DNA from 4 places in the Pseudoduganella sp. HUAS MS19 genome. Region 2 is predicted to be linked to each of the others. Evidence: predicted binding sites of a transcription regulator. Region 2 holds the regulator's gene; each other region holds the start of a gene.
What was found. The regulator sigma-54, encoded in region 2, starts transcription at its own class of promoters, with help from an activator protein. The targets are predictions, from matches to a motif close to TGGCANGNAANCTGCTTT.
Positions count from the first base shown of each region.

Region 1 (5,513 bases), 240 kb from region 2:
TACACCATGACCTTGCCGGAGCTCCTGGCGGAACAGAAAGCTGCGACCGTGGAACAAGTCAAGGCCTTCCACCAGGCCTACTATGGCGCCGGCGATGCCACCCTGTCCGTGGTGGGCGACTTCGACGCCGCCGCCGTGCAGGCGCAAGCGGCCAGGCTGTTCGGCAACTGGAAGGCGCAGCAGCCCTACGCCCGTATCGCCAGCGTCCTGAAGCCGGTCGCCGGCCAGAGCATTGCGCTGGAAACACCGGACAAGGCCAACTCGGTCCTGTTCGCGATCCAGCCGGTGCCGATGAAGGATGATGCGGCCGTCTACCCGGCCCTGTTGATGGGCAACTACATGCTCGGCGGCGGTGCATTACGCAGCCGGTTGGCCGACCGCATCCGCCAGAAAGAAGGCTTGTCCTACGGCGTGGGTTCGCAACTGTCGGTGCCAGCGCGCGACCCGGCCGGCTTGTGGCTGGCCTTTGCGATCAGCGCGCCGCAAAACACTGCCAAGGTGGAAGCTGCGCTGCGCGAAGAGCTGGGTAAGGCGCTCAAGGATGGCTTTACCGACGCTGAACTGGCCGATGCCAAGAAAGCCTGGCTGCAATCGCAGGAGGTGGGCCGTACCGGCGACGCGGGCCTGGCCGGCCGCCTGGCGGGCTACCTGAGCTTTGACCGCACCATGGCCTTCGACAAGGAGCTGGAAGCCAAAGTCAGCGCCCTGACGGTGGCCCAGGTCAACGAAGCATTGCGGGCCAACCTGAAGCCGGAAGCGGTTTCGGTGATCAAGGCCGGTGACTTCGCCAAGTCCGCTGCCGGCGCTGCCGGTGCGGCGCCGGCCTCGAGGCCGTAAGCGAGGCCTCCCCGCCGCCTGGCGCGGCGGGGCTTCTCCGCGGGTCCCGGCCCGAAAAAAAACGCCGATCGCAAGGATCGGCGTTTTCAGTTCAGGCCCAGCTTAAGACTTGCGTGGCTTGCGGCGCGCAACCGCGATGCCGGCCAGGCCCAGGGACAGCAGCAGCATGCTGGCCGGTTCCGGTACGTCGGAAGGCGTGGTGGTATTGGTGAAAGAGAAGCTCAGGTCGTTAAATTCGAAGGGACCGTTGTACAAGTCTTCAAAGCTTACCAAGGTGGTGTCGGGAAGCCAGTTGCCCTGTACTCGCGCGTGGAACGAGCCGTCCGGGTTGCGGCCGGCCAAGCCCGTGAAGTAGTCCGTATTGGTGTTGTTGACGTGCAGGCGGAAGACGAGTTCGGTACCAAGGGCAAAGCTGCCGAGGTCCACGGTCGCGCCAATGGCGGAGCTGTGGTTATTGAACAGGAAGATATCGTTACCCGCGATGCCATCGTTGGTAACCAGGTAAAGATCGTTGCTGTAGGCAGCGGAATTGCCCTCATAGCGCGCGACGATATTGGCGGTGCTGCCGACCAGCACCGGGTTGCCCTCGGTGCCGGCAGTAGCGATCGGGAAGGCCAAGGCGGACAGCGGGGCAAGCAGGGCAACGGCGGCCAGGAGCTGACGAACGGTTTTCATATTGAGTCCTAAAGAAAAAGAGACTCAGCAGCGTTAGCACAAATCATGCCATAGAAATAATATTGCCGGTTTTACTTGTAGTTACAAGTAGTTATGTATTGTTTTACTAGTGAAATTAATTGACTGAATGGCAATGTGTAAAAATTCCCGACAAAAACAAGAACGCCGATCGCAAGGATCGGCGTTCTCGCAAGCGGGGCGCGCTTAGAAGTAGAAGTTGCCCGAGACGCCGACGTGGTCGGCTTTCACTTCGCCCCAGCCGTATCCACGCTTGACTTCGAGCTTTTCGTTCACGTAGCGCACTTTGACGCTCAGTTGCGGCGTGAACAGGTACTCCGCTTCCACGACGCCGCTCAGGGTATTGTCGAACTTCACATCGTCGATTTCGCCAGCGCCGCTACCGCTCAGCTTGGCGCCGGTGACATAGCGCAGGCCGGTGCCGATCTTCCAGTTCTGGTTGATGTGGTAGAAGGCCAGGGCTTCGATCGGGAAGCGCTGGAACTTCATGCTGCCATTGCGCGCGGACTGGTCGTCCACATGGAAATTCACGCTGGTTTGTACGGAAAACTGTTCATCGATGCGGAAATCCACGCCGCCGGTGAAGTACACGCCGCCGCCGGCACGGATGTTGGCGGAGTCGCCATTGGTGTACTCGGCGGTGGCCAGCTTGTCGCCGCCGGCGGTGATGCCCAGGCCGACAAAGCCATGCACGGTTCTTGCCGGTTCGGCAGCGTTCTGGGCATAGGAGGAAGAGGCGATCGCCAGTGCCGCGAGGGCGAATACAGCTTTTTTCATGCTAATAACTTCTTGTTTAGAAAGTATTGAAAAGGACTTCACTTCGGAGGCTGCGGGGGCCGCAGCTGCGGCAGGGAAGGGGGAAGCGCGATAGTAGCATGTTGATACTTACTGAAAATGCGCTAATTCTCACAATCCAAAGACCAGCGCACAAACGAAAAACGCCGACCACAAAGATCGGCGTTTTCACTTTTTATTCTTGGTGGCCCGGGGCGGAATCGAACCACCGACACAAGGATTTTCAGTCCTCTGCTCTACCAACTGAGCTACCAGGCCAAGAGGCAGCATTATAGCAGGGAATCCTTGGTTTGCAATAGCCTTTTTTCATTGGGGGAAAGCTATAATGCGCGGATGAACAAGCCCACGCATCACCATATGCAGACTGCGGTCTGCATCGTTGGCAATGGCGCCATTGCCAAGACGGCAGCCCTCGCGTTTGCCCAGTCCGGATTGAGTGTGACCTTGCTGGGCCCGCCGCCGGCAGCCGCGCGCCCGGACGAGGCCAGCTGGGACGTCCGCGTGTTCGCCCTCAACCACACTGCCCACCGCTTGCTCGATTCCCTGAAGGTCTGGGGGGCCATGGACCAATCGCGCATTGCCCCGGTCGATGCCATGCTGGTCAACGGCGATGGCGCCAGGGCCGGTGCGCTGAACTTCGATGCTTACGGCGCCCACACAGGCAGCTTGTGCTGGATCGTGGAAGACCGCAACCTGAACCAGGCCCTGGATGCCGCGCTGCGCTTTGCCCAGAACGTGCATTTCGTGCACGGCAAGGCAGTCGCCCTGAAGCATGACGAACAAGGCGCCGTGATCACCATGGACGACGGTTCCCATCTCGGCGCAGCGCTGGTGGTGGGCGCCGATGGCGCCCAGTCCTGGGTACGCGGCCAGTGCGATATCGGGCTCGATTACCGCCCTTATAACCAGAGCGGAGTGGTGTCCAATTTTGCCTGCGAGTTGCCGCACCATGGTGTCGCGCACCAGTGGTTCACCGGCGAGCAGGGCATCGTGGCCCTGCTGCCGCTGCCGGGCGACCAGGTTTCGCTGGTGTGGTCGGCGCCGGACATGCTGGCCGATGCCCTGTGCCGCGAAGGCGCCGCTGCGCTGGCCGGGCGGCTGGCCGCCTTCGCCCAGGAAAAGCTGGGCAAGCTGAGCCCGCTGCAGCCGGAAGTGGTCAAGGCTTTCCCGCTGCGGCTGATGCGTCCCCATTCGATGGTGGCGCCGCGCGTGGCCCTGGTGGGTGATGCCGCCCATGTGGTGCACCCACTGGCCGGCCATGGCATGAACCTTGGCTTTGGCGATGTGCAGGAACTGGTGAAAGCCGTGGCGGAGCGGGAAGAGCACCGCTCCATCGGCGATGACCGCGTGCTGGCGCGCTATGCCCGCGCACGCAAGGAAGAAGTGAGCCTGATGCTGGCTGCTACGGATGGACTGGAGCGCCTGTTCGGCACCGATCTCGAACCGGTGCGCGCAGTGCGTAATTTCGGGCTAAACTTGCTGGACAAATTGCCGGGCGTAAAGCGCCGGCTGATTTCACATGCCCTCGGAAAGCTGTAAAGCGGAGACCCTATGAAGATGAGTAAGCTGGTATTGGCAATGGCTTCGGTCATGCTGATGTCCTGTGCGGATGCGCAGACTGCAAAAGAAGAAGCGCAACTGCGCAAAGCCCTGGCGGAACGCCTGAACGGCGTCAAGATCGACTCCGTCAGGAAGTCCCCGATCCCCGGGATGTATGAAGTCGCCATCGGCAACGAGGTGCGCTACGCCGACCCGACCGGCCGCTACCTGGTGGAAGGCCATATCCTGGACCTGCAGACCAGGACCGACCTGACCCAGGCCCGCATCGATGACCTGAACAAGATCAAGTTCGACGACCTGCCGCTTGAACTGGCGCTGAAGACCGTCAAGGGCAACGGCAAGCGCGTAATGGCCATTTTCGAAGATCCGAATTGCGGCTACTGCAAGCGCTTCCGCCAGACCACGCTGGCCGGCATTGACAACGTTACCGTGTACACCTTCATGTACAACATCCTGTCGCAGGATTCGTTCAGCAAGTCGCAGAATATCTGGTGCTCGGCCGACCGCAACAAGGCCTGGGACGACTGGATGTTGAACGGCAAGGCCGCACCGGCCGCGCCGAACGGTTGCACTTCGCCGAACGAAAAGGTACTGGCCCTGGGCCAGAAGATGAGCATCAATGGCACGCCGGCGATCTTCTTCGCCGACGGCAGCCGCATTGCAGGAGCCGTCGACCAGCGTACGCTGGAAGCAAAGTTCGCCACCATCAAATAGTCGTCATAACTAGGGAGCTGGCATGGTCACATTGAACATCAACGGGCGCGACGTGCAAGTCGACGCCGACCCTTCTACGCCCATACTGTGGGCCTTGCGCGACAACCTCAATATGACCGGCACCAAGTTTGGCTGCGGCATGGCGATGTGCGGTGCGTGCACGGTACACATGGAAGGGCAGGCAATCCGTTCCTGCGTGACGCCGATTTCGGCGGCGGTGGGCCAGAAGATCACCACCATCGAAGCCATGTCCTCGGACAAGGTGGGCAAGGCGGTGCAGGATGCCTGGGTCAAGCATGATGTTCCGCAATGTGGCTACTGCCAGAGTGGCCAGGTGATGAGCGCCACGGCCCTGCTGCGCACCAACAAGGCGCCGACCGACGCCGATATTGATAACGCCATGTCGGGCAATATCTGCCGCTGTGGTACCTATCAACGGATCCGCGCCGCCATCAAGGACGCCGCGAAATCCATCGCTTAGGGGAGGCCGCCATGCGCAAAGAATGGTTCATGGCAGCTCAAGCGGACGGCGTGGCAAGCGAAGGGGTGTCGCGCCGTACTTTCCTGAAGGCCGGCAGCGGCCTGATTCTCGGCTTCTATGTGGCCAGCGGCGGACGCTTTGCCCGCGCGCTGGCTGCCGACGCGCCGGCCAGGCCGCCGGTGGCGCCCAACGCCTTCCTGCATATCGCACCCGACAACACTGTGACCATCCAGGTCAACCGCCTCGAATTCGGCCAGGGCGTGCACACCGCCCTGCCGATGCTGATTGCAGAGGAGCTCGATGCGGACTGGTCGCAGGTGCGCTCCTCGCTGGCGCCCGCCGGCGAAGCATACAAAGACCCCAACTTCGGCATCCAGATGACGGGCGGCTCGACCGCCGTCAAGCACTCCTGGCAGCAGCACCGCGAAATCGG
Region 1 is NZ_CM132133.1:1,196,296-1,201,808, forward strand. Features, by position in the region: gene ACWBU6_RS05530 (M16 family metallopeptidase) at 1-837, shown strand, start outside; gene ACWBU6_RS05535 (PEP-CTERM sorting domain-containing protein) at 940-1,512, opposite strand; gene ACWBU6_RS05540 (outer membrane beta-barrel protein) at 1,717-2,307, opposite strand; tRNA gene ACWBU6_RS05545 (tRNA-Phe) at 2,508-2,583, opposite strand; gene ACWBU6_RS05550 (FAD-dependent monooxygenase) at 2,659-3,864, shown strand; gene ACWBU6_RS05555 (DsbC family protein) at 3,877-4,599, shown strand; gene ACWBU6_RS05560 ((2Fe-2S)-binding protein) at 4,622-5,080, shown strand; gene ACWBU6_RS05565 (molybdopterin cofactor-binding domain-containing protein) at 5,092-5,513, shown strand, end outside.
Region 1: ACWBU6_RS05535 (PEP-CTERM sorting domain-containing protein) is a predicted target of sigma-54. The motif match lies at 1,546-1,563, and genes of this name have one in related genera.

Region 2 (5,513 bases):
TTCTCCTTCGTGCGCATGACGCGGGAAGGCAAACCGAGCTATATTATTGCCGGCAACCGGCTGACCCACCGCCCGATCGACGATTCATCCGAGATCGACCAGCCGCGCGTGCGCAGCCTGTCCGCCGACAAGCCGCCGATGGAAATCGTGGCGGACACGGCGCGGGTGGACGACGTCAACAGCCGCGTCACCCTGAGCGGCCATGTCACGATCGACCGCGCCGCGGCGCCGGACTCGCAACTGCTGCACCTGGAATCGGACAAGCTGGTGATCTTCCCGGACGAAGACCGCATGGAAACCGACCGCCCGGTGAAGCTGCGGCTAGGCAATACGACCGCTTCGGCCAACAGCATGCGCGCCAATAACGCGACGCGCGAAATGCACCTTGCCGGCAATGGCACGCTGCAGATTCCGCCCAAGGCCGCGGACCAATAACTGAGGAATGACTATGAAACGACTACTCTTGTCGGCAGCCTTGCTGCTGGGAGTCGCGGCTCCGGCGCTGGCCGAGAAAGCCGACTCCTACAAGCCGACCAACATCAGCTACGGCTCGATGGACATTGACGATGTCAAGCAGATCACCGTGCTGCAGGGAGGCGTCAGGCTGACCCGCGGCACGCTGACCATGACGGCCGAGCGCGCCTTCGTCAAGCTGACGCCGGAAGGCTACCAGCAGGTAACCCTGTTCGGCGACGGCAAGAAAGCCACCTTCCGCCAGAAGCGCGACGGCGCCGGCGATCAGTGGGTGGAAGGCGACGCCGAGCGTATCGAATATGAGGAACAGGTTGAGCTGGTGAAAATGTTCAACAAAGCCACCATCCGCCGCCTGGAAGGCGGCAAGCAGAACGATGAAGTGCAGGGCGAGTTCATCTCCTACGACAGCCGCAAGGAATTCTTCAGCGTGCGCAATACCGCAAGCGGCGAGAGCAAGCCGGGCGGCGGCCGCGGCACCATGGTGATCCAGCCGGCCCGCACCGAACCGCCTGCGGCCCAGCCAACCACGCCTGCGGCCCAGCCAACCACGCCTGCCGCCACCACGGAGAAGAAGTAAGCATGCAAGCAAATACCTGCGCCAGCACGCTGGTCGTGCGCGGCCTCCAGAAAACCTATGGCAAACGCCAGGTGGTGCACGACGTTTCGCTGCAAGTCGACTGCGGCGAAGTGGTCGGCCTGCTGGGCCCTAACGGCGCCGGCAAGACCACTTCCTTCTACATGATCGTCGGCCTGGTGGCCTCCGATGCGGGCACCATCGATATCGGCGGCGCCGACGTATCGAGCCTGCCGATCCACAAGCGCGCCGCGCTGGGCCTGTCCTACCTGCCGCAGGAAGCTTCGGTGTTCCGCAAGCTGACCGTGGAGGAAAATATCCGCGCGGTGCTGGAACTGCAGAGGGTCGACGGCAAGCCGCTGGCCAAGGCCGAGATCAACCAGCGCCTGGAAGCGCTGCTGGCCGACTTGCAAATCGAGAAGCTGCGCGAGAATCCGGCCCTGTCGCTGTCCGGTGGCGAGCGCCGCCGCGTGGAAATTGCACGCGCCCTGGCCACCAATCCGCGTTTCGTGCTGCTGGACGAACCGTTCGCCGGCGTGGACCCGATCGCCGTGATCGAAATCCAACGTATTGTGCGTTTCCTGAAGGAGCGCAATATCGGTGTCCTGATCACCGACCATAATGTGCGTGAGACCCTCGGCATCTGCGACCGCGCCTACATCATCAACCAGGGCGCCGTGCTGGCTTCGGGCCGCCCGGACGACATCATTGCCAACGAATCCGTACGCCGTGTCTACCTCGGCGAACACTTCCGCATGTAAGCGAAGGCCATGAAACAAACACTGCAACTGCGAACCTCGCAACACCTGGCGCTGACGCCGCAGCTGCAACAATCCATCCGCCTGTTGCAGCTGTCCACGCTGGAACTGCACCAGGAGTTGGAACAGCTGCTTGGCGACAATCCCATGCTGGAGCGCCTTGACGATCCGCTCGACCACTCGGTGCGCCTGCTGGCCGATGGCGCCATCAGCCAGGGCAACGGCAATGGCTCGGAAGGCCCCGCCGCGCCCACACCTGATGGCGCGCCAGGCGAGGGCGGCGACGCCCCCGCCGCTGCCGATGGCGAAGGCTATGAAGGCGGCGACAGCGAAAGCGCCGGCAACGGCAGCGACGACACCGACTGGAGCGCCAGCTCCGGCAGCAAATCCGCCGACGACGAAGACAGCCGCCCGCAACTGGAAGCTTCCGGCTGCACGCTGCGCGAACACCTGCTGGAGCAGATGCGCGTCACCGTGCAGGAGCCGCGCGACCGCGCGCTGATGGAGCTGATCATCGATGCGCTGGACGATAACGGCTACCTGGAGGAGCCGCTGGAAGAAATCCACGAGCGCCTGCCGCCCGAGCTGGAGATCGAGCTGGACGACCTGCGTTGCAGCCTGGTGCTGCTGCAAAGTTTCGACCCGCCCGGCGTTGCCGCGCGCAATGCCGCCGAATGCCTGGCGCTGCAGATCAAGCGCATGCCGGGCGTGCCGCTGGTGACGCGCCGCATGGCGCTGACCATCGTCGAAAAGCACCTGACCTGGTTTGCCCAGCGCGAATTCACCAAGCTGAAGAAAGCCCTCGACTGCGACGACGAAGACTTGCGCGAAGCGCAGTGCGTGATCCGCCAGTGCAACCCGCATCCGGGCGCCGAATTTGCGTCAGGCGAGTCAGACTATGTGGTGCCGGACGTGATCGTGAAGAAGGGCCGCGGCGGCTGGCTGGTCACGCTGAATAACGACGTGGTGCCGCGCCTGCGCGTGAACGCGCTGTACGCCAACCTGCTCAAGCAAGGCAAGAGCGAGTCGCAGATGAATGGCCAGCTGCAGGAAGCCAAGTGGCTGATCAAGAATATGCGCCAGCGTTTCGACACGATCCTACGCGTGGCGGAGGCGATAGTAGAACGACAAAAGAACTTTTTCAGTCATGGCGCGGTGGCCATGAGACCCCTTGTGTTGCGTGAAATTGCTGATACACTGGGACTACACGAGAGCACTATTTCTCGCGTAACAACTCAAAAATACATGCTCACCCCACATGGCATGTTTGAGTTGAAATATTTCTTTGGTAGCCACGTCGCGACCGAAGCTGGGGGTGAAGCTTCCTCGACTGCGATACGGGCACTGATCGTGCAATTGACAGGAGCAGAAGACCCGAAAAATCCTTTATCCGACAGTAAGATTGCGGACATGCTGGGAGAACAAGGCATGGTGATTGCGCGACGGACTGTTGCCAAATATCGAGAAGCGTTGAAAATCCCTCCGGTAAGCCTCCGCAAATCTTTGTAGTGCATGGGTTCCTCTGTGCGTTTCGGCGCGCACGAACTCGAGAGCGACATCATCTTTAGGAGTGTGTATGAATCTCACCATCAGTGGACATCATGTCGAAGTGACCCCGGCCATTCGCGAATACGTGCAGAACAAGCTGGAACGAGTCAAGCGCCATTTCGATCAAGTAATCGATATTGCTGTCATCCTGACTGTAGATAACCTCACCGAGAAAGAGAAACGCCAGAAAGCCGAAATCAACCTGCGCATGTCTGGCAAAACCGTGTACGTCGAAAGCCTGTCGCAAGACCTCTACGCCGCCATCGACACCCTGATTGACAAACTGGATCGCCAGGTCATGAAATACAAAGACCGTGTGCAGAACCACAATCATGCGGCCATCAAGCATTTCCCGGATACGTACGAAGCACCACCCACCGCCATGTAAAGGACTGGCCGTGTAGCACACCAAAGGGCGCAATTGGCGCCCTTTTTTGCGGCCAGGGTGCGTTAAAATATTTGCATGAGCGAACACGTCCAAACCCACATCTCCAACGGCACCGGCTTCATCACGCTGGACCGGCCCAAAGCCCTCAATTCACTGTCCCTCGACATGGTGCGCGCGATGACGCAAGCGCTGCTGGCGTGGCGCGACGATGCGTCCGTGGCGGCGGTTGTCGTGCGCAGCAGCAGTGAACGCGCGCTGTGTGCCGGCGGCGATATCCGTTTTTTCCATGACGTCGGCCGCGCCAATACACAAGGCGGCAGCGCCCTGCTGGAAGACTTCTTCACCGAAGAATATGCGCTTAACCATTTGATCCATTTCTACCCCAAGCCTTATGTGGCGCTGATGGATGGCGTGGTGATGGGCGGCGGCATGGGGATCGCACAGGGTGGGCCTGACTGCGGCGTGCGCATCGTCACCGGCCGTACCAAGATGGCGATGCCGGAAGTGAATATCGGCCTGTTCCCTGACGTGGGCGGCAGCCATTTCCTGTCGCATGCGCCGGGGCGGCTCGGCATGTGGCTCGGGCTGACCGGCTTGACGGTCGGCGCGGCCGACGCGCTCTACCTGGACCTGGCAGACTACTTCGTGCCGGAAACGGAACTGGCCGGTCTGGCAGCGCTGTTCGAGTCCACTCCCGGCGAGTCGCTGCGCGATGCGATTGCCGTCTTTGCCGGCCCGCACAATGCGTTCGCCGGCGACAGCGAACTGGAGGCGCAGCGCGCCCTGATCGACAAGCATTTCTCCGCCGGTTCGGTGCCGGCCATCATGGATTCGCTGCGCGGCGACAGCACGCCTTTCGCGCAGAAGTCGCTCAAGGCGATGGAATTACGCTCGCCCTTGATGATGAGCGTGACCCACGAACTGCTGAAGCGCGGCGCCGCGCTGGGCGTGTCGGATTGCCTGCGCATGGAGCGCAACCTGGTGCGCCGCAACTTCGAACACGGCGAAATTTTCGAAGGCGTGCGTGCGCTGGTGATCGACAAGGACAACCAGCCGAAGTGGAATCCCGCGACCCTGGCCGAAGTCACGCCCGCAATGGTGGAGCGGTTCTTCGAACCATGCTGGCCGGCCTGGGCGCATCCACTGCGGCACCTCGCATGAGGGAGTTGGACCGGATCGACCGCAGCATCCTCAATATCCTGCAAGAGGATGCCAGCACGCCCCTGCGCGAGATCGCAGAGCGCGTGCATTCATCGGTCGCGACCTGCCAGCGCCGCATCGAAAGACTGCGTGCCGATGGCGTGCTGGTGAAGGCGGTGGCGCTGGTCGACCGTGCGCTGGCCGGGCGGCCGCTGACAGTGTTCGTCTCGGTCGAACTGGAGAAGCAGAATACCGACATCTTGAAGCAGTTCGAACACCGCATGCGCTCCGAGCCGGAGGTGATGTCGTGCTACGAGGTGGCGGGCGAGTTCGACTTCCACCTGATCGTTACGGTGGAGTCGATGGAGGAATACAGCGCCTTCACGCGCCGCGTCTTCACCTCCCACCACAACGTGATCAACGTGAAGAGCCTGTTCGCGATGAACTGCTCCAAGTTCGAGACTAAGCTGACGCTTTAAGCCTGCTTGCCCCTTACCTTTTCAACGAAGGTTTGCGGGGCGTTTGCGATCACTACCTTTGACGGCAAAGCTTTCCGCAGGAAGGAGATCACAGCCTGCTCCGCCTCAAGGCCCATTAAAGTTGCAAATACTTTTGCCTCCTTTCCAGTGAG
Region 2 is NZ_CM132133.1:954,031-959,543, forward strand. Features, by position in the region: gene lptC (LPS export ABC transporter periplasmic protein LptC) at 1-435, shown strand, start outside; gene lptA (lipopolysaccharide transport periplasmic protein LptA) at 449-1,051, shown strand; gene lptB (LPS export ABC transporter ATP-binding protein) at 1,054-1,809, shown strand; gene ACWBU6_RS04455 (RNA polymerase factor sigma-54) at 1,819-3,315, shown strand; gene hpf (ribosome hibernation-promoting factor, HPF/YfiA family) at 3,383-3,742, shown strand; gene ACWBU6_RS04465 (enoyl-CoA hydratase/isomerase family protein) at 3,818-4,903, shown strand; gene ACWBU6_RS04470 (Lrp/AsnC family transcriptional regulator) at 4,900-5,361, shown strand; gene ACWBU6_RS04475 (metal-dependent hydrolase) at 5,358-5,513, opposite strand, start outside.

Region 3 (5,513 bases), 1.3 Mb from region 2:
CCCAGGGCATCACCGGCAAGACCGGCCAGTTCCACACCCGTATGTGCCGCGACTACGCGAACGGCAAGAATGCCTTCGTTGCAGGCGTGAATCCGAAGAAAGCCGGCGAAGACTTCGAAGGCATCCCGATCTACGCATCCGTCAAGGAAGCAGCGTCGGAAACCGGCGCGACCGTTTCCGTAATCTACGTTCCACCAGCAGGCGCCGCCGCCGCAATCTGGGAAGCCGTGGAAGCTGAACTGGACCTGGCCATCTGCATCACCGAAGGCATCCCGGTCCGCGACATGATGGAAGTGAAAGACCGCATGGCCAAGGCAGGTTCCAAGACCCTGCTGCTGGGCCCTAACTGCCCAGGCCTGATCACCCCGGACGAAATCAAGATCGGCATTATGCCTGGCCATATCCATCGCAAGGGCCGCATCGGCGTGGTTTCCCGCTCCGGCACCCTGACCTATGAAGCGGTGGCACAGCTGACCGCCCTGGGCCTGGGCCAGTCTTCTGCAGTTGGCATTGGCGGCGACCCGATCAACGGCCTGAAGCACATCGACGTGATGCGCATGTTCAACGACGATCCTGACACCGACGCTGTGATCATGATCGGCGAAATCGGCGGTCCAGACGAAGCCAACGCAGCCCGTTGGATCAAGGACAACATGAAGAAGCCAGTGGTTGGCTTCATCGCCGGTGTGACCGCTCCTCCAGGCAAGCGCATGGGCCACGCCGGCGCGCTGATCTCCGGCGGCGCCGACACGGCACAAGCCAAACTGGAAATCATGGAAGCCTGCGGCATCAAGGTCACCAAAAACCCATCCGAAATGGGTCGCCTGTTGAAGGCAATGTTGTAATAGTAGCTGTATGATAACGGGGAGCTTCGGCTCCCCGTTTGCGTTTACCCGGAGGATATTGATTTGGCAAAACTACTCGTGATGCGAGAAGGTGTTATCGAGCAGACCGTGCAGCTCACCAAGGAGCGCATGACGGTCGGCCGCCATAAGCATAACGACATTGTCCTGAGCCACCCCGCAGTCAGTGGTGAGCATGCGCTCGTCACGACCATCCTGGACGACTCGTTCCTGGAAGACCTGCAAAGCACAAATGGTACATTTGTGAATGGCCACCGCATCGGCAAGCACTTCCTGCAGAACAAGGATGTGATCAAGATGGCCAAGTACCACCTCGAATTCGTCAGCGACGGCATCCGCCCACTGGCCGCCGCCGCCGCCACCATCCCTGCCATGCCGGCACCGCCGTCGGCCTCGTCCTCGGCCGCCGCGCCGCACACCCAGTTCGCCGAATTGCCACTGGCTCATATAGAAGTCCTGAACGGCAGCAATGCCGGCAAAACCCTGAGCTTGACCAAGGCCGTCACCAGCCTGGGCCGCCCCGGCGTGCAGGTCGTGGTGATTGCCCGTGCCCCCGAAGGATATTCCGTCGCCCACGTGGAAGGCGACAAATCTCCCCTGCTGAACGGTGACCCGATGCCGCGCCAGCCTCATCCGCTAAACGTTGGCGACATCCTCGACCTCAGCGGCATCCTGATGGCCTTCCGCGCCAGCTGACGATTTTTGTCAGGCATTTGGACAATTTTTGTTTTCCTTTTGACACAAAGCGTCAACTGCTTGCCCTAAAGCTGACAAAAATTGGTGGTTAACTTGGATTTTTTGCACCAAAATGGCCTGGCACGGTGATTGCTTTACTTTCCGTGCCTCAACTCACTGAGCAATTTTTAAAATCTTAGGGACTAGTAAATGAAATCGATGAAGATGATTAAGAAACAAGCGCAAGCTGGCTTCACCCTGATCGAACTGATGATCGTTGTGGCCATTATCGGTATCCTGGCTGCTGTTGCAATCCCAGCATACTCGGACTACACCGCTAAAGCCAAGATCGCCAACGCGATCACCGCTGCTGATTCGATCAAGACCGCAGTTTCCGTGTGCATTCAAGAAGCTGGTGGCGTGAAAGACACCTGCGATGCAGGCTCGAACGGCATCACCGCAACTGCTGACTTCAAGGCAACCAAAGAAGTGGCAAGCCTGGCTTCGGTTACTGACGGCGCGATCACCATCACCCTGGGTACCGGCATCTCCAAGGAAGCTGACGGCAAGACCATCACTTTCACCCCAGTTATCACTGAAAAAGATTCGACCGTGAAGTGGAACACCACCACCAACATCGTTCAGGCAAATGCCCCAGCGGTCCACTCCGCAATCGTTAAGAACAACGTAGGTACCTAATCTACCTGTTCCGCAGTAATATGAAATGCCCCGCGAAAGCGGGGCATTTTCTTTTGGGGTAAGTAAAAGTTCCTGGGATCGGTCCTCAGGCCCCGCATCCGCCGAATACACGATTCGCTTTGTATCGCTAAATTTTGGCACCCCACTCCAGAAGAGCTGACAAAAATTGGAGGCCAATTGACCAAAAACGTCATCTCAGCAGGGAAATTTGACAGTTTTTGACAGAAATCCGTGGTTTTTGTTGACAATTTGAGATGGCACACGCATTGCTGTTACTCCAGTGTCGCACCCAATTTTTGTTTCTTTCCCCTGAAGGAGTTGCAAATGAAATCCGTGAAAATGATTAAGCGTCAAGCACAAGCCGGCTTCACCCTGATTGAACTGATGATCGTTGTGGCCATTATTGGTATCCTGGCTGCAGTAGCAATCCCAGCTTACTCGGACTACACCGCGAAGGCCAAGATCGCCAATGCGATCACCGCTGCTGATTCGATCAAGACCGCAGTTTCCGTTTGCATCCAGGAAGCAGGCGGCGTGAAAGATAGCTGCGACGCGGGTTCCAATGGCATCACTGCAACCGCTGACTTCAAGCCAACCAAAGAAGTCGCCAACCTGGCTTCAGTAACGGACGGCGCTATCACCATCACCCTGGCTACCGGCATCTCTTCGGAAGCTGATGGCAAGACCATCACCTTCACTCCAACTCTGGACGCTAAAGACTCGACCGTGAAGTGGACCACCACCACCAACATCACCCAAGCCAATGCACCAGCAGTCTACTCTGCAATCACCAAGAACAACGTAGGTACCTAATCTACCTAACTGGTGAGAAAACCGGGCTTCGGCCCGGTTTTTTTTATTTGTTCAAGCGATTCTCTGCCGGTTAGCCAGCGTGCCTCGTACGAAACGATTCGCAGCAAGGTGAAGTGCGTACGGTGCAGCCAGTGAACTGCACGCTACAGCTGAACATACCCCAGAAGAAGCTTACGGGACAAACGACGGCACCAGTGTTTTTCTGAGAGCGGGAAACGCGCTGCGCATCCCATCGAACACGACGGAAATGCTTTGATCCTGATGGGGGACTGGCGCGATTGCCTCGCAACCAGTAACTGAGAAAACGGGCGCGACGTAGCTGGACGTCGATGGGGAAAATGAATGGTACTGAAATCATCGTGGCACCAATGGGTAGGCCACTTAACTTGACTCGCAAGCGGTAGCTGGCCGCCTTCCGGACACTCAAACAGCAGCCTTGATGATCTCAATACGCGAAAATGGCCAAATTCGCTTATTAAGATATGTTAAAGATGGCGCAAGCTGTCCGAATGACAGCCCTGGCACCGACTCATGGCCCCGAGTCGGAATAATTGAGCTGGCATGGCGATTGCTATAACCCCCGTATCAGAGTCAATTTACTTGAAGGAGCACCAAATGCAATCCATTAGGCGTCAAGCACAAGCCGGTTTCACCCTGATCGAACTGATGATCGTCGTGGCCATTATCGGTATTCTGGCCGCTGTAGCAATCCCAGCTTACTCGGACTACACCGGCAAAGCAAAGATTGCCAACGCGCTGACTGCGGTCGACTCGATCAAGACCGCAGTTGCAGTGTGCGTTCAAGAAGCAGGCGGCGTGTTCGACAGCTGCGACGCTGGCTCCAATAGCATCACCAAGATCGCCGACTTCAAGCCAACCAAGGAAGTTGCTTCGCTGGAATCAGTTAACAATGGCGAAATCAAGATCAAGCTGGCTACCGGCATCTTCCCCGCAGCTGACGGCAAGACCATTACCTTCACTCCGTTCTTGGATACCAAAGATTCGAGCATGAAGTGGAAAAACACCACCGACATCGTTGAGGCAGATGCGCCAGCTGTGTACGCTGCGGTCGTGAAGAACAACGTAGCTACTTAATTTAGCTAGGTAGTAGAAGAAAGCCGGGCTTCGGCCCGGTTTTCTTTTGCTCAAACGTTTCTCTGACGATCAGTCAGCGTTGCCTCTTAGGTCAGGGTGGGCAGCAAGGTTCAAGTCATGCCCTTATACACAAGTCCAAAATCAGGAAGCAGGCGTAGCTGCATAGCGTAATGCTTCCGCCGCCACGCGCACTTTCCGCAGTCCTTTCCAAATCGTTTGCACACCGGGCTCACCGTCGCCTTTGCGGGCAAGGAAACCGCCAAATCCGGCGATCAAACGTAGCACCTCATTCAGCGTCGGCTTTGCTGGCGGCCCAGCCTTGGAGCGCATGTATGCAGCGCGAATCTCGGCCCAGTCGAAGAAGCGACTGGCCTCCAGGTCAGGGCAGGTTCGCCCCAGCCGCATCAGGTGCGCGATGCGCCATGCCACTACCAGATACATCGCGATAGCCCGTTCCAGTTTGCCGATATGCTCCAACTGCAACGACTCGATACGGCAAGCATTCTGCAGGATGTCGAACAGCATTTCGATTTCCCAGCGGGCGCGATACCAGTCGATCAATTCCACTACCTCCGCATGGCTATTGGCACAACGGTTGGTCAGCAAGCGCCATTCAATTGGCTTAACGCCGGCTGGCGCATCGATTTCGCGCGCCACGATGCTGGTCACGGCCAGGGGGCCATTGGCACCGTTGCGCAGATCAATCCGCTGCACCCACAATTGCTGGTGGCGCGCGCAGTACCAGTGCTGGCGCGACCGGTGCCGGTGCGGGCTTCACCTTCGCGGGAACCATTGCCATGTTAGGCGGTGCATTTTTCGCCAGGCGGCGCACCCAGTATCCGACCTGGCGAACCGCGTAGCCCAGCTGCATTGCAAAGCCGCGTTGCGAGAGGCCACTGCTACGCCATTGCTCGATGCGTTCCTGCCATAACTGCTCGCGCTCCCCGTTTGCCATCCTGATCTCCGAAGTAAAATTGGAGTATGGCCAAGCAAGTCGGACTTTTATATGTGGTGGCGCTGGACGCTTACGCTACGCTGGCTCGGGCACGCTCCCGATCGACAACAACGCGGTCGAGAATGCGATCCGCCCGATTGCCATCGGCAAGAAAACTGGCATCTCGCCGGTTCGGAGCGCGCCGGCCGAAGCGCTGCCGCCATTCAGACTTTGCTGGGTACCGCCAGCTCAATGGCTTTGATCCGTTGCGTTGGCTGGCCAGCGTATTGGAACGTCTCCCGACGTGCCCTAACAGCCAGGTCGATTCGTTATTGCTATTGCCGAACCCTACGCAGTCTTAAACTCGCTGAACAGGTGGGACGGCTGGCCGCTTACCATTCCTGTACTTATTCGCTATGGTCCTTTGGATCGAC
Region 3 is NZ_CM132133.1:6,036,241-6,041,753, reverse strand. Features, by position in the region: gene sucD (succinate--CoA ligase subunit alpha) at 1-845, shown strand, start outside; gene ACWBU6_RS27695 (FHA domain-containing protein) at 909-1,559, shown strand; gene ACWBU6_RS27690 (pilin) at 1,749-2,237, shown strand; gene ACWBU6_RS27685 (pilin) at 2,562-3,050, shown strand; gene ACWBU6_RS27680 (pilin) at 3,666-4,145, shown strand; partial or broken gene ACWBU6_RS27675 (IS4 family transposase) at 4,287-4,871, opposite strand; gene tnpA (IS66 family insertion sequence element accessory protein TnpA) at 4,846-5,100, opposite strand; partial or broken gene ACWBU6_RS27665 (transposase domain-containing protein) at 5,174-5,441, shown strand.
Region 3: ACWBU6_RS27690 (pilin) is a predicted target of sigma-54. The motif match lies at 1,678-1,695, and genes of this name have one in related genera.

Region 4 (5,513 bases), 330 kb from region 2:
GCCGAACACATCCAGCGAGTCATCCGCGCCAATCAAGCGCTTCAGGCCATTCACACCCCACAGGCAGATGATGCCGGCCAGCAGGCCGATCGCCAGTGCGCCCATCGGGCCGACGAAGCCGCAAGCCGGGGTGATCGCCACCAGGCCGGCCACCGCACCGGACGCGCCGCCCAGCATGGAAGGCTTGCCCTTGAAGACCCACTCACCGAACACCCACGACACGGTTGCGCAGGCGGTTGCCAGCAAGGTGTTGACGAAGGCCAGTGCAGCGATGTCGCCCGCCTCCAGCGCCGAGCCGGCGTTGAAGCCGAACCAGCCCACCCACAGCAGCGAAGCGCCAATCATGGTCATGGTCAGCGAATGCGGCGCCATGGAATCGCGGCCGTAGCCAACGCGCTTGCCGATCAGGATCGCGCCCACCAGGCCGGCGATAGCGGCATTGATGTGCACCACGGTGCCGCCGGCGAAGTCCAGCGCGCCCTGCTGGAAGATCCAGCCCGCCTTGGCGGTTTCGGTCGCCAGGGTCTCGGCGCTGGTGATCGCGTCAGGGCCGGTCCAGAACCAGACCATGTGGGCGATCGGCAGGTAGCTGAAAGTGAACCACAGCACCATGAAGGCCAGCACAGCGGAGAAACGCACGCGCTCCGCAAACGCGCCGACGATCAGGCCGCAGGTAATCGCTGCGAAGGTACCCTGGAATGCAACGAAGATGAATTCAGGAATTACGACGCCCTTGCTGAAGGTCGCAGCCATGGCGAAGCCCTTGGCCGGATCGTAAATATCGTCAAGCAGCGTGCGGCCAAAGCCACCGAAGAAAGCATTCCCTTCAGTGAAAGCAATCGAATAGCCATACAGGCACCACAGCACGATGATCATGGCGAACACGAAGAACACCTGCAACAGCACGGACAGCATGTTCTTCGAACGCACCAGGCCACCGTAGAACAGGGCCAGGCCCGGGATGGTCATCATGATCACGAGCAGGGTCGCCACAAACATCCAGGCGGTATCGCCCTTTTGCGCTACCGGCGCGGCCGGCGCAGCAGCCGGATCGGCTGGAGCAGCCGCGGCCGCCGGTGCAGCAGCAGCATCAGCGGCGACAGGCGCGGCCGGAGCAGCGGCAGGCGCGGCGGCAGTTGCTGCGGCAGCCGGCGCTTCGACCGGCTTGGCATCTTGGGCCAGCACAGGCAGTGCTGCGCTGAAGGCCAACAGGACAGTCACCCCCGCCAGCCATTTTTTAATGGTCTTGTGCATCACGGTTCCCCTTACAGTGCTTCGTTGCCGGTTTCGCCGGTACGGATACGGATTACTTGCTCCAGCGACGAGACGAAAATCTTGCCGTCGCCGATCTTGCCGGTGCGGGCGGCATTCTCGATCGCCTCGATAGCCTGGTCAACGATGGCATCGTCAACCGCGGCCTCGATCTTGGTCTTTGGCAGGAAATCGACCACATATTCCGCGCCGCGATACAGCTCGGTATGGCCTTTCTGGCGGCCAAAGCCTTTGACTTCGGTCACCGTAATACCTTGCACGTTGATCGCCGACAGGGCTTCACGCACCTCGTCGAGCTTGAACGGCTTGATAATGGCGGTAATCATTTTCATACGATGCCTCTTCAGAAGGTTTTGGACACGGTCAGCACCAGGCCGCCCTTGCCCAGGTTTTTGCCATTGGTCGGCGCGATATAAGCGTCGCTATTGGTCTTGATATAAGCCAACGCGACGGAAGCCACGCCGAAGTCCTTGGTCGCGCCGACCTTCCAGTCGGTATAGCTGAAGAAGCCATTGTTCTTCACTTTCTGGCGGCCAACGTGCAGGTTCAGGATGATGCCCTCATACACTTCCTGGTTGAAGGAAGCGTCGATGTAGGTGCTGTGCTTGCTGTCCGCAAAGCCGAACAGGTTGCTCAGCGAATGCGAATATTTGAGGGTTGCCGGGCCATAGCCAAGCTGGGCGTACAATTCGCGGGTGTTCGGGCTTGGATGCAGGTCGTTGGAAGGATAAATGTAGGCCAGGAAGCCCACGTCGTAGCTGACGCCAGGCGCGATTTCACCGCGCTTGCCGCCGTACAGGTCCAGTTCAACGTCAGCATCACCGCCGGCATCCTTGATCCACTTGATGGTGGAGCCCCAGGCACCTGCATAGAAACCGGTCGGATTGTTGACCCAGTCAGCGCCGCCTTGCAGCGCCGGTTTCAGGCGGGTTTGCGAGATACCACGGTAGCGGTAGTCGCTGGTCAGGGCCGCGTTATAGCTGAACTCATTATCAGGCTTCGCCCCGGGTGCGGCATCGGCCGCGTGGGCCTGGCCGGCTCCCATCGTTGCCATTGCCAGTGCGACTGCAGCGGTGAGTCCCAGCTTCTTGCTCTTATGAATCATGGCGATTTCCTTTTGAGTGAACTTTTATTGCGGTTTAAAATTCAGTCTGAAATAACAGCTTTCTTGCTTATTAGCAGATTGCGTGCCAGGCAAAATTCGTGCGCTAGTTGATTTAAGGACAGCTTTCCGCACCATTTAAAGCCAAAGCCGCACCGTTGTGGTGCACAAACTCACACAACAGGAATGAAAAACATGGACATGAACGCCTTCTTCAATGACTTGCAACAGAAGGTCAACCAGGTCATCGAAAACTCGCCGGCGAAAGATATTGAAAAGAACGTCAAGGCGATGATGACCCAGGGCTTTGCCAAGCTGGACCTGGTAACCCGCGAGGAATTCGACATCCAGGCCCAGATGTTGGCCAAAGCCCGCGCCAAGCTGGAGCTGATGGAATCGCGCCTGGCCGAGCTGGAAGCCAAGCTGGCCGACAAGTAATCCCCTTGCGCTAGCTTGAACGGGCGGTGGCGCCCGCGGTCTACGAAGGTTCGGCTGGGGACCCGGGAAGCCACCATGGGCATTGCCGTCATCAAAAGCCGTGCCCTGGCCGGCATGCTGGCGCCGGAAGTCAATCTTCAAGTTCACTGGCCAACGACTTGCCCGCCTTCGCGATCGTTGGCCTGGCCGACACCGAAGTAAAAGGGGCGCGCGACCGCAGGCGCGCCGCCATCACCGATGCCGGTTTCGAACTGCTGCAGCACCGTACATGCAAGTTTGTTGTGGATACCACTAACAGCTAAGTTTCCCCAAGATGGACTGGGTCGTCGAGTGAAGACCACTCAGATGAAGCGATGCAACGCCACTCCCTGATTCCTATGCAGCGCAAGATAAAACTGCGTTACAGTATTGCAGAGGGCTCATTTCTAATTGGGGAGCAAGCGCTAAATGAAAGAGGACGAGTCAAAACACAAAGTTCTCCTACCTGCATTTCAGCTTTCGGAGCTTACCGTCCACGACGATTAAAGTGGACCCGTCAGTCAAGACACTTAGCCGGTTAATTTAAGCTGTGCCCGTTTCCACTTCTGCAGCTGCCCGGCGCTGCCCCGTATTGCTCACTTCTTCCTGCCCCTGATCTGCGTCGCCGAATTTGTCAACGATCATCGCACCGCCGCCGATGCCCGCGCTGTAGACCCGATCTGGCGTCTCGTAGCCCAATGCCTGATGTGGGCGCCCGGCGTTGTAGAACGCGAAGTATTGCGCCAGCCCCACCGTCAACTCGGCCATGTTGGCATAGCCCTTCAAATACACGTCCTCGTACTTCACGTTGCGCCACAGGCGCTCCACGAAGATGTTGTCCAAAGCTCGTCCGCGCCCATCCATGCTGATCGCCACGCCTTCGCGTTTGAGTACACCGGTGAAGGCGCTGCTGGTGAACTGCGAGCCTTGGTCGCTATTGAAAACCTCGGGCTTGCCATGGTGACGTATAGCGTCTTCCAGGCAGTCCACGCAGAACGCGGCGTCCATGCTGTTGCTGAGGCGCCAGGCCAGCACCTTGCGGCTGTACCAGTCGATGATCGCCACCAGATAGGCGAAACCCTTCGCCAGTCGGATGTAGGTGAGATCCGTCGACCACACCTGGTTTGGCCGCGTTACCGCCACACCGCGCAGCAGGTAAGGATAGACCTTGTGCCCTGGCTGCGCCTTGCTCGTGTTGGGTCCCGGCGCCATGCCGGCCAGGCCCATCTCCCGCATCAGGCGCTGCACGCGCTTACGGTTGACGCAATGGCCTCGCCCGCGCAGAAACACCACCATACGCCGACTACCGTAGAACGGCCGATTGGTGTACTCCTCGTCGATCAGCGCCCGCAGCTGGCCATCCTCCTCGTCCACCAATGGCTGGCGCGCTGCCGCTTCCAGTCGCCGGTAGACCGTGGAGCGCGGCACGGCTGCCAGCTCGCACTGCATCGCCAACGGCACCTCATCGCCGCGATCAATCCACTGCGCCCGTTCGGCTGCGAGTTGAGCGAGAACATGCGTATCTTCTGGCGAGTTCGCGAACATTATTTCGAGATCACCAATTGTTCGCTGCATCAGAGGTCGGCTAGCGGCGGTCATATCAGCTCCTGCAACTCAGCGTCGGCGACACCATAAGGGTCCACTTCTTTCGAATGAACCCAAATTGTATTGTCTACGGACTCGGCTCCGAGCGGCTCAATACCTAATTCACCAAGAGTCGTCACCAGATCGGCCAGTACCTCCTGTCGGCGCCGAACGAACGTCGATGCAAAGCAGCGCCAAAATGTCCAGCCGGCCCGTTCCAATACTCGTTGACGAGCCATATCATCTTGCCATTGGCCTGGATCGTGGAATCTATCGCCATCACACTCTATCGCTAACCGGCGACCCTCAGCCCCCTCGACGACGAAGTCAATGCGATACCCTCCACATGGGACTTGTGGTTCGATCCGGTATCCGCGCTTCACCAGCTCATCAAACATCTCCAGCTCAAATCCAGATTCGCATCGCTCACGAAGCACTTCGACCCTTTTAGCATCTTGCGTGAAGGGCTGGCGGAAATGCCGCAATACACGGCCATTCAGCGAGTCTTCCTTCATTTCGGCTTCTGTCTTCGACCTGAACAAATACATTCGGTCACGTGCGCGGGACAAGGCCACGTTAAAGCGCTGGTGCATGTCAGCTCGATTAGCAATGTCACGGTCACCAGGACCGGAGACCATCGATATCAACATGATGTCACGCTCGCGTCCCTGGAACACTGGCGGAGGACCTACCGCAATTTTGCGCGCAACGATGTCGGCCGGCGAAATCTGCTTGTGAACCAGGTCGTGGATTAGCGCTGCTTGGGCGTTGCCAAGCAAAGTCACCACGCCGATGCTTCGCCCCTTCAATAAGTCATCGTCGAGAATCGATTTCAGCTCTTCCACGATGGCTTTAGCTTCAGGATCATTGACATCGCCTTTACGGAAGCCTCCCTTGACCATCACATCCACCAGAGGTGGGTCCAAACGTTCGTTAGCCTTGGGCACGCGCAGCGGCTTGATATCTCCTTCATAGAATTCGCGGTTCGAGAACTCGATGATTGCAGGGACACATCGGAAATGCTCTCGCAACATAACTGAGTTGCCAGCAAAAACGACGCGTGCTAAGTCGTAGATCGACTTGTCGGGAGTCATCTCCG
Region 4 is NZ_CM132133.1:1,280,991-1,286,503, reverse strand. Features, by position in the region: gene ACWBU6_RS05935 (ammonium transporter) at 1-1,254, opposite strand, end outside; gene ACWBU6_RS05930 (P-II family nitrogen regulator) at 1,266-1,604, opposite strand; gene ACWBU6_RS05925 (TorF family putative porin) at 1,616-2,377, opposite strand; gene ACWBU6_RS05920 (accessory factor UbiK family protein) at 2,570-2,812, shown strand; gene ACWBU6_RS05915 (magnesium chelatase domain-containing protein) at 2,971-3,114, shown strand; gene ACWBU6_RS05910 (IS3 family transposase) at 3,374-4,375, opposite strand; gene ACWBU6_RS05905 (AAA domain-containing protein) at 4,426-5,513, opposite strand, start outside.
Region 4: ACWBU6_RS05925 (TorF family putative porin) is a predicted target of sigma-54. The motif match lies at 2,448-2,465, and genes of this name have one in related genera.